2 regions of the Microbulbifer sp. TYP-18 genome follow, and region 2 is predicted to be linked to the other one. Evidence: predicted binding sites of a transcription regulator. Region 2 holds the regulator's gene; the other holds the start of a gene.

Region 1 (4,192 bases), on a different contig from region 2:
TCCCACTTGAACGCTTGCTCCGACGACGTTGTACAAGAATTGGGGCGCCGTTTCGGCCTGTCCGGACTGGAGGAAAAGGCATCCCGCAGCGGTGACTGACCGCAGGGGCAAACATTTAGAGAACCGGTGCGACGGAGGTCGCTCCACAGCAATAAACGGGAGAAAAACATGGGTTTTGGCGGCATTAGCATTTGGCAGCTGTTGATTATTCTGGTGATTGTGTTGCTGCTGTTTGGTACCAAGCGGCTGAAGAATCTCGGTGGCGACCTGGGCGGGGCGATCAAGGGCTTCCGCAAAGCGATGAAAGATGAGGAGCGCGAGACCAAACCCGAGAATCAGGAGCGCATCGCCCACGAGGAGAGCGACAAGCCACAGCAAGAAGACCCAACGACCGAACGACAGAAGCAGTCCCAGGACAAATAGTGCGGGTGCTGCGCGGTGTTTGATATCGGCTTTTTTGAGCTTTTGCTGGTGGCAGTGGTGGGCCTATTGGTGATAGGGCCGGAACGCCTCCCGGATGTGGTGCGCACCAGTACCCGCTGGTGGTCCGGCATTCGGCGGTCCCTGTCCCAGGCCCGCGAGGAATTGGAACGCGAAATCGGCGCGGACGAGATTCGCCGCGAACTGCACAACGAGCGCATTATGCGCGAGTTGGAGGAGAGCCGCCGCGAAATGGAGCAGACCCTGAGCGGAACAGAAAGCCCCGCCAGCGAGTCTCACGATCCGAGTACCGAAGCCGAAGAATACATGCCGGAACAGGACGAAGCGGGCGAAGAGCTGGCAGACCCGGAATACCCGGAGCACTGGCACGACCACGGTGATCCGGACCTCAAAGAGGATCCATCGGATCAACAGCAAGCACCGGCACAAAAGAAAGAAAGCCCGCAATGAGTGAGCAGACTTCCCAACCGTTTATCGAGCACCTGGTAGAGTTGCGCGACCGGCTGCTCAAGACACTGCTGTTGGTGGTAGTCATCTTCCTGTGCATGGTGCCCTTTGCCGCGGAGATTTACGACTTCGTCGCCGAACCACTGCAGGCGCGACTGGTGGGCGACGCCGGTATGATCGCCACCGAGGTAACGTCCCCATTTTTTACGCCGTTTAAGACCAGTTTCGTGCTGGCATTTTTTATCGCCATCCCTTTCGTCCTCTATCAGGCCTGGGCCTTCATCGCGCCGGGTCTGTACCAGAATGAGCGGCGGCTGGCGATTCCCATTCTCGTTTCCAGCGTATTGCTGTTTTATGCGGGCATGGCGTTTGCCTACTATGTTGTCTTCCCGTTGTTGTTCGAGTTCTTTGTCAGCTCGGCTCACGCCGACATCAAGGTCCTGCCGGATATCAGCCGCTATCTGGACCTGGTGCTGAAACTGTTTTTTGCCTTTGGCTTTGCATTTGAAATCCCGATTGCCACGGTGCTGCTGATCGGGAGTGGCGCGGTAGATGCCGGGACTCTGGCACAGAAGCGCCCCTATGTGATCGTGGGTTGTTTTCTGATTGGCATGTTGCTGACGCCCCCGGACGTTATTTCCCAGTCGCTACTGGCCCTGCCCATGTGGCTTTTATTCGAGGTGGGGATTCTGTTCGGGCGCTGGTTTAAATTTTCCGGCAACAACGAGCATGCCTAGCCGGGAATGGCGGCAGATAGTGATGGCCATAGTGCTGTGGGGCGCAGCCATCCAAGCTCCCACAGCGCTGGCGGGCACACAGTGCGTCATTCTCCTGCACGGACTCACCAAGGACTCCAGCAGCCTGGAACCCCTGCAACAACGCCTCATCGCTTCCGGCTACTATGTGGCCAATATGGATTACCCATCGCGGGAAAAACCCATCCAGGAGCTGGCCTCGTTGGCGGTAGAGGCCGGGCTCAACCGGTGCGCCCGGGCACAGGCGCAACCGGTCAACTTCGTTACCCACTCCATGGGCGGTTTGCTGGTGCGGTACTTCTACGAGCATCAGCAGATACCGGCACCCCATCGCGTTGTGATGCTGGCACCCCCCAATCAGGGCAGCCGTATCGGCGACTGGCTGGACCATATTCCCTGGATCAAGCAGGTCAACGGGCCCGCTGGGCGTCAGATGGGAACAGGAAAGACCAGTGTCCCCCTGCAGTTGAGCCCGGTAAGCTTTGACCTGGGTATTATCGCCGGCAACCGCTCCCGCAATCCCATCGCTTCAGCCATTCTGCGCGGTGCCGACGACGGGCGCATCACTGTCGAAAGCGCCAAGGTAAAAGGCATGTGCGCTTTTATGACTCTGCCGCTGAGTCACGGCAATATCATGGCAAATGACACCGCTATGGAGGAAGTGCTGCGATTCCTGCGCTACGGCTACTTCACCGGTGAGAGCGCGCTGCTGCTCGACTGCCCGGCGCGCCACCACTGAAGCTGATTATTCAGTGGCGCTCTGCTCCATGTTGCGCAGCACCAGGCGAATAAAAAACGCCGCCATCAGACATACGAAGCCAATAATGCCCAGGCTCAGGAGGCCGGAAAAGCTGGTAAATAAATCGATCAGCGCGGTCATTTATGGTTCCTCCACAGGCGCGAATCCTGGCGGTTGGTTTAGCAGGCGTGGTTTTCAACAGCCTGTTGTGCCGAACAGGGCTGTTCGGGGCGCAAACCAAGCGTGTAACTGCCTGGTTTGCCGTGGAGGGTTTGCGGACACACCGCAAACCCGGGTTGAGGAAAGCCAGGCAGGGCTTTTTCAACAACCTGTCAGGTTCCCAGTTTATGGCCAGGTCCGGCCAGGGGGTTGACCCAGATCAAGCGCCCGCTGGAAACCGGCTGCAGAGAAAACTGTCAGTGGGTTCTGCCGTCAGAGAAATGCGGCTATGCTGAAAAAGCCCAGTGCCCCCAGGGCGAGCGCAAACAGCTCCTTTTCCCGTCGCCAATGGGGCGCCAGCAACAAGAGCGCCAGCGGCGGTGTGAAGATCGCGAGCCAGCCCTGCAGCAGGTTTTGGTGAAAACTGGTGCGCAGAAGACGCAGCCAACCGATAGCGGTAAAAATCAGTGCAAAGATAGTCAGTACTGCGGCGACCGGTGACAGCCCCGCGGCACCCGTTACCGGCTCCATGGCGGCTTCTCCCCAGAGCGGTGCTAGTGATTGAAAATTCAAAGGTCGGCATCCACAGTGTATAACAGCCAGCCATGCCCCAGGCTTTTGCCCTGGCCTCTGACCGGCAGGTTGGTCGTCATAGCCCTGGTTTCAATTCTCACTCAGGGTTGCGAGACGGCGGGCTATTACTCCCAGGCAGTGGCTGGCCAATTGCGTATCCTCGCCGCCCGGGAGCCCATCGACCGGGTATTGGCTGCCCCGGACACAGACGAACAGCTGGAGCGACAACTGCGGCTGGTAAAGTCCATCCGCACCTATGCCCGCGACCAGCTCCACCTGCCCGTGGGCCGGGCCTATGCCACCTATGTGCAGCTGGATCGCGCCTACCCCATCTGGAACGTGCTGGCAGCACCGGAGTTTTCCCTCAAGGCCAGGCAGTGGTGCTACCCCATCGCCGGTTGCGCCAGTTACCGCGGCTATTTCCACCGGGACGACGCCCTGAAAAAGGCCCGCCAGCTGACCGAAGAGGACTACGACGTCTACCTGGGTCCGGTACCCGCCTACAGCACCCTGGGCTGGTTCAACGACCCGGTGTTGTCGAGTTTCATCACCTGGCCGGCGGACCGGCTGGCGAGATTGCTGTTTCACGAACTGGCCCACCGGCGTGTGTACATCTCTGGTGACACGCGTTTCAACGAAAGCTTTGCCACTGCCGTGGCGGAACTGGCGCTGCCGGACTGGCGCCGGCAGCGGGGGCTGCCCGGTCCCGCTAGCGGTGGAGAAGCCGAGCGACGGCAGCTCAACCAACTCCTGCTACAGGCGCGCAAGCAGTTGCAACTTCTGTACGGCAGAGATATGGGTGACGACTCCAAACGGCGGCAAAAAGCCAACATACTGGCCCGCCTGCGGCAGTGCTATGGCCAAATGAGCGCCAGCTGGCCCAACCCGGCGCGCTACCAGACCTATATCGACAAGACCAACAATGCCACCCTGGCACTGGTGGAGGAATATCGCTCCCTGGTGCCGGCGTTTCGCCAGCTGTATCTGCAATCCGGGGGCTGGGAGGACTTCTATCGGGCAGTCGAAAGGCTGGGTGGGGAGAATAAAAAAGCCCGCGATGCGCGCCTGCAGGCGCTGG
Region 2 (4,192 bases):
ACCCGGTCGGCGATGGCGCGGAAACGGGCCCAGTCCATCACGCGGCTATAGGCGGAAAAGCCCGCCACCACCATCTTTGGCCGGTGCTCCAGCGCCAGCCGCTCCACCTCTTCATAATCCACTTCGCCGGTATCCGGATTCAAACCGTACTGCACCGCCTTGTAGATCTTGCCGGAGAAGTTCACCCGCGCGCCGTGGGTCAGGTGACCGCCGTGGGCAAGGCTCATGCCCAGGACTGTATCCCCGGGCGCGCACAGCGCCTGGTAGACAGCGGCGTTGGCCTGGGAACCGGAATGGGGCTGCACATTGGCGTAGTCGGCACCAAACAGTTTCTTCGCGCGCTCTATGGCGAGGGTTTCGGCCTTGTCCACATACTCACAGCCACCGTAATAACGCTTGCCCGGGTAGCCTTCCGCATACTTGTTGGTCATGGTGCTGCCCTGAGCCTCCATCACCAACGGGCTGGTGTAGTTCTCGGAGGCAATCAGCTCGATATGCTCTTCCTGGCGGCGGTCTTCTTCCTGGATAGCCTGCCAGATTTCGGGATCGAATGAGGCCAGTGTCACGGACGAATCAAACATGGTATTCCCTCGGTAAAGCGGGTTGCTGGCGGATGCCAAATTCCACGATTTCAACGGTTAATCGGGCATTCAAACAGACCTTACGCGACCTATTTGATCGCTGCCCCACCCCGGCAATTTCGCCAGGTGGCTGGTATGACAGGGGCCGGTGGCGCATTGAGGCGGCCCAGGGCCGCAACTCCGGCGCCGTGGCTACAGTGTAGTGTCGCCACACCCCGCAAGGGCGCGCATTGTACACCAACACGTTGCGGGTTTGGGGGCCGGCTGCGCAGCCCTCTTCGAGGCAGCACTCCGGGGGAATCAGCTCAGCGCCCGGTGGGCCGAAGACATGGGCGGCAGGACGCCGCCCGCAGGGATCAGAAGGATAGCGTCATGCTGCCGGACCAGAAGCCTACGTCCTGCTCAATTACGGTGTATTCCAGCTCCAGATTGGTGTTGGGGCTGATATTGAAACCAACGCCACCGCCGAGGGAAATACCCGTATCGTTGTCACTGGCACTGCCAATACTGACATCTTCGAACAGGAGACCCAGGCGACCCTTGAAATAAATATCGCCGTGGGAGCGGTAGGTGCCGTAGCCTGCCAGCGTCTGGATATCCACATCCGCTGGGCCGCGAAACAGATCTGCTTCACCGCTGACCAGGGAGTTGGTGTACTCGGCTTCAAACCCCCAACCGGACGGGGAAGTGAAACCTCCGCGCAGACCGACATTGAACGGGCTGTCAGCATTCCCCAAGTCGATATCCATTATGCCCGCAGTGACACCCCAGTAGGCACCGCCCTGTTGCGCCATGGCGGCAGCGGAAGTCAGGCTCAGGGCAAGCGCAGCCGCGCCCATTACAAAATTACGCATCATAATCTCCTGTGTTTTGTCGGATAAAATTGCGCGGATTGTAGCGGGCTTCTCAGGCGCCGAACAGCCACGGGTTCACATCAATACCCGGGCGACATAAATCGATTCTACGGGCCGGGCTACGAAATCCATCGACATCACCAAACTCAATGTCAGCCGTTCGGAACCCAAACCCCTTCCGCCTGATCCAAATCAAGCGGGACAACTGCACGGCCGGGACAATTGTTCGGTATAGACTTGGCAACGCTGACCCAGGGGCGGCGGATACTGAACCAGGGAACCTCTGAAATCTGATAGTGGAGAAAGTGATATGCAAGAAGCCAACAGGCACGGTTTATCCATTGGAATTCAACGCACCAATGACAGTGTGTTTCTCTATTTAAAAGCCACCGGCAAACTGACCCACCGGGATTACGAAATCATCGTGCCGATGATCGACCGCGCCCTGGACGCGGTCACTGAGCCAAAAGTAAAAGCACTGTTCGACGCCCGAGAACTGGAGGGCTGGGAACTGCGCGCGGCCTGGGATGATTTCAAGCTGGGGCTAAAGCACGGCAATCAGTTCTCCCGCGCGGCCATCGTCGGCAATCAGCATTGGCTGCGCGCCGCTTCGGCAGTGGCCGGCTGGTTTGTTTCCGCTGAGGTAGAGCTATTCGACTCGCCCGAGCAGGCGGTGTCCTGGCTGGAAAAACCTGTATCGGAAACCGGCGCAGACCCGGGCTAGGGCCTGTTCACACAAAAGGAAAGCCGGGGAAGGCTTTTTCAACGAGCTACTAAAGGTTTACCGCCCGCCCAACGGCGTTCTCATCGCAGACAAAATGCGTACCGGCCAGCTCGCTCAAGGCGATGATGTCGAGAATTTCCACGTCGCGACCGGATACCCGCAGCAACCCATCGCGCTGAAAGGCGGAAAACAAGCGGCTGACGGTCTCCGCCGTTAGGCCCAGGTAATTGGCAATATCCGTCCGCGGCATGGACAGCACGAAGCGGCTGGCGGAATAGCCCCGGCGCGCATAGCGACTGGAGATATTCACCAGCAGCGCGGCCAACCGCACATTGGCCGAGCGCTTGCCCAGCAGTAACAGAATTTCGTTTTCCTGGCGCAGCTCCTCGGAAAAGAGCGCATAGATCTGCTGCTGCAACGCCGGTATCTGTTGCGCCAGCACTTCCAGCTGGGCAAATGGGAAGACGCACACGCTGCTGTCTTCCAGGGCCCGGGCAAAGCTCGGGTGGCAGCGGGTGCTGTAGGCATCCAGCCCCAGCAGTTCGCCGGGCAGGGCGAAGTTGGTCACCTGGACGTCGCCGTCCGCCGACAGCACCGAGCACTTGAAACTGCCGGAGCGGATGGCATAGAGGTTGTGGAAAGGGTCGCCGGCTCGGTACAGGGCCTCCCCCGACTTTACCGTGAGCCTGGCGCCGGTGAGCGCCTCCAATCGCTCCAGGTCCGGCTCGGGCAACCCCGCTGGCAGGCACAGCCGCCTGACCGTACATTCACTGCACTTCACCGCCGCCGAATTTCTCGCCATATCCGCGCCCCTGCCGCCATTACATTCACCAGGCGCCATTGTAACCGCTGAACACTTTTTAGTCGCCATATGCCAGTCAAAGCACCCGGGAATAGCGACCGGTATCCGCCTCACTGTGCAGATAGCTGTCGAACGCAGAGGCGGCGTTGCGGGCGAACCAGCGGCCCTCCTCGGTCAGGTAGAGGGAGTCCGCATCCTGGCGCAACAGGCCGCAGTCGAACATGGGCTGCAGGCGCCGCAGCTCCTCCGCGAACCTCTTCTCAAAGGGCCCACCGGCGCGGTCTGCCAGATCGCTTTTATCCAGGCGCATGCGGCACATCAGCTCCATCACCAGATGCTGGCGCAACCGGTCGTCTTCGCTCAGGGTCCAGCCTCTGTAGGCAGCACTGCCACAGGCGCGAATCCGCTCCACATAGTCCTTCAGGCGGTGGTGATTCTGCCAGTAGCCATCGGCGCTATAACTGATGGCGGAGGCACCCAGGCCGATCAGCGCATCGGCAGGCATCAGGGTATAACCCTGGAAGTTGCGCCTCAGCCTGCCCTCCCGAGCGGCCAGGGCCAACTCGTCGTGCGGAAGAGCAAAATGATCCATGCCCAGGAATTGGTATCCCGCCGCACCCAGCTCTTCCAATGCCGCCAGTTGCATTGTGATCTTTTCCTGTGCCGACGGCATGGCATCGGAATCGATCAGTCGCTGGGCTTTGAACCGAGCGGGCAGATGGGCGTAGTGATAGAGCGCTATGCGGTCTGGGGCCAGCTGCAGCACTTTTTTCACTGTGGCGCGCATGGTGTCGGCACTCTGGTGCGGCAGGCCGTAGACCAGGTCGTAGGAAATGGATCCAAATCCACAGGCCCGCGCGGCCTGGGTCAGGTTCGCCACCGAGCGTTCGTCACAGACCCGGTTGATCGCCTGCTGAACCCGCGGATCGAAATCCTGTACACCCATACTCAGGCGGTTAAAGCCCAGCTCGCGCAGGGTTTCGAGGGTCTCCGGATCCAGGGTGCGGGGGTCCGCCTCAACACTGTACTCGACTTGGCCCGGAGGATGCAGGTTGAACACTTCCGCCAATCCGGAGACCAGCCGGCGCAGGTCGGCATCGGTCAGGAAGGTGGGCGTTCCACCGCCCAGATGCAACTGGATAACGGGCAGGTCCGCCACCTTGTCGCGGTACCAGTGCGCCTCTTCCAGCAATCGGTCTATGTAGCTGGACACCAGCCCGTACTGCTGGGT

The links. The regulator FNR, encoded in region 2, switches genes on or off when oxygen is low (the NO sensors DNR and NnrR bind a similar motif). The targets are predictions, from matches to a motif close to TTGATNNNNATCAA.
Region 1: the regulator FNR is predicted to act here: its motif matches at 2,752-2,765, upstream of ABVT36_RS06730 (DUF3149 domain-containing protein).

What each region holds. Positions count from the first base shown of each region.
Region 1 covers NZ_JBFRBC010000005.1:28,318-32,509, forward strand. Annotated here, with positions in the region: gene ABVT36_RS06705 (phosphoribosyl-ATP diphosphatase) at 1-99, shown strand, start outside; gene tatA (Sec-independent protein translocase subunit TatA) at 169-423, shown strand; gene tatB (Sec-independent protein translocase protein TatB) at 439-891, shown strand; gene tatC (twin-arginine translocase subunit TatC) at 888-1,625, shown strand; gene ABVT36_RS06725 (esterase/lipase family protein) at 1,618-2,382, shown strand; gene ABVT36_RS06730 (DUF3149 domain-containing protein) at 2,389-2,523, opposite strand; gene ABVT36_RS06735 (hypothetical protein) at 2,815-3,072, opposite strand; gene ABVT36_RS06740 (aminopeptidase) at 3,103-4,192, shown strand, end outside.
Region 2 covers NZ_JBFRBC010000009.1:13,536-17,727, reverse strand. Annotated here, with positions in the region: gene glyA (serine hydroxymethyltransferase) at 1-581, opposite strand, end outside; gene ABVT36_RS09505 (outer membrane beta-barrel protein) at 938-1,435, opposite strand; gene ABVT36_RS09500 (STAS/SEC14 domain-containing protein) at 1,746-2,159, shown strand; gene fnr (fumarate/nitrate reduction transcriptional regulator Fnr) at 2,209-2,961, opposite strand; gene hemN (oxygen-independent coproporphyrinogen III oxidase) at 3,038-4,192, opposite strand, start outside.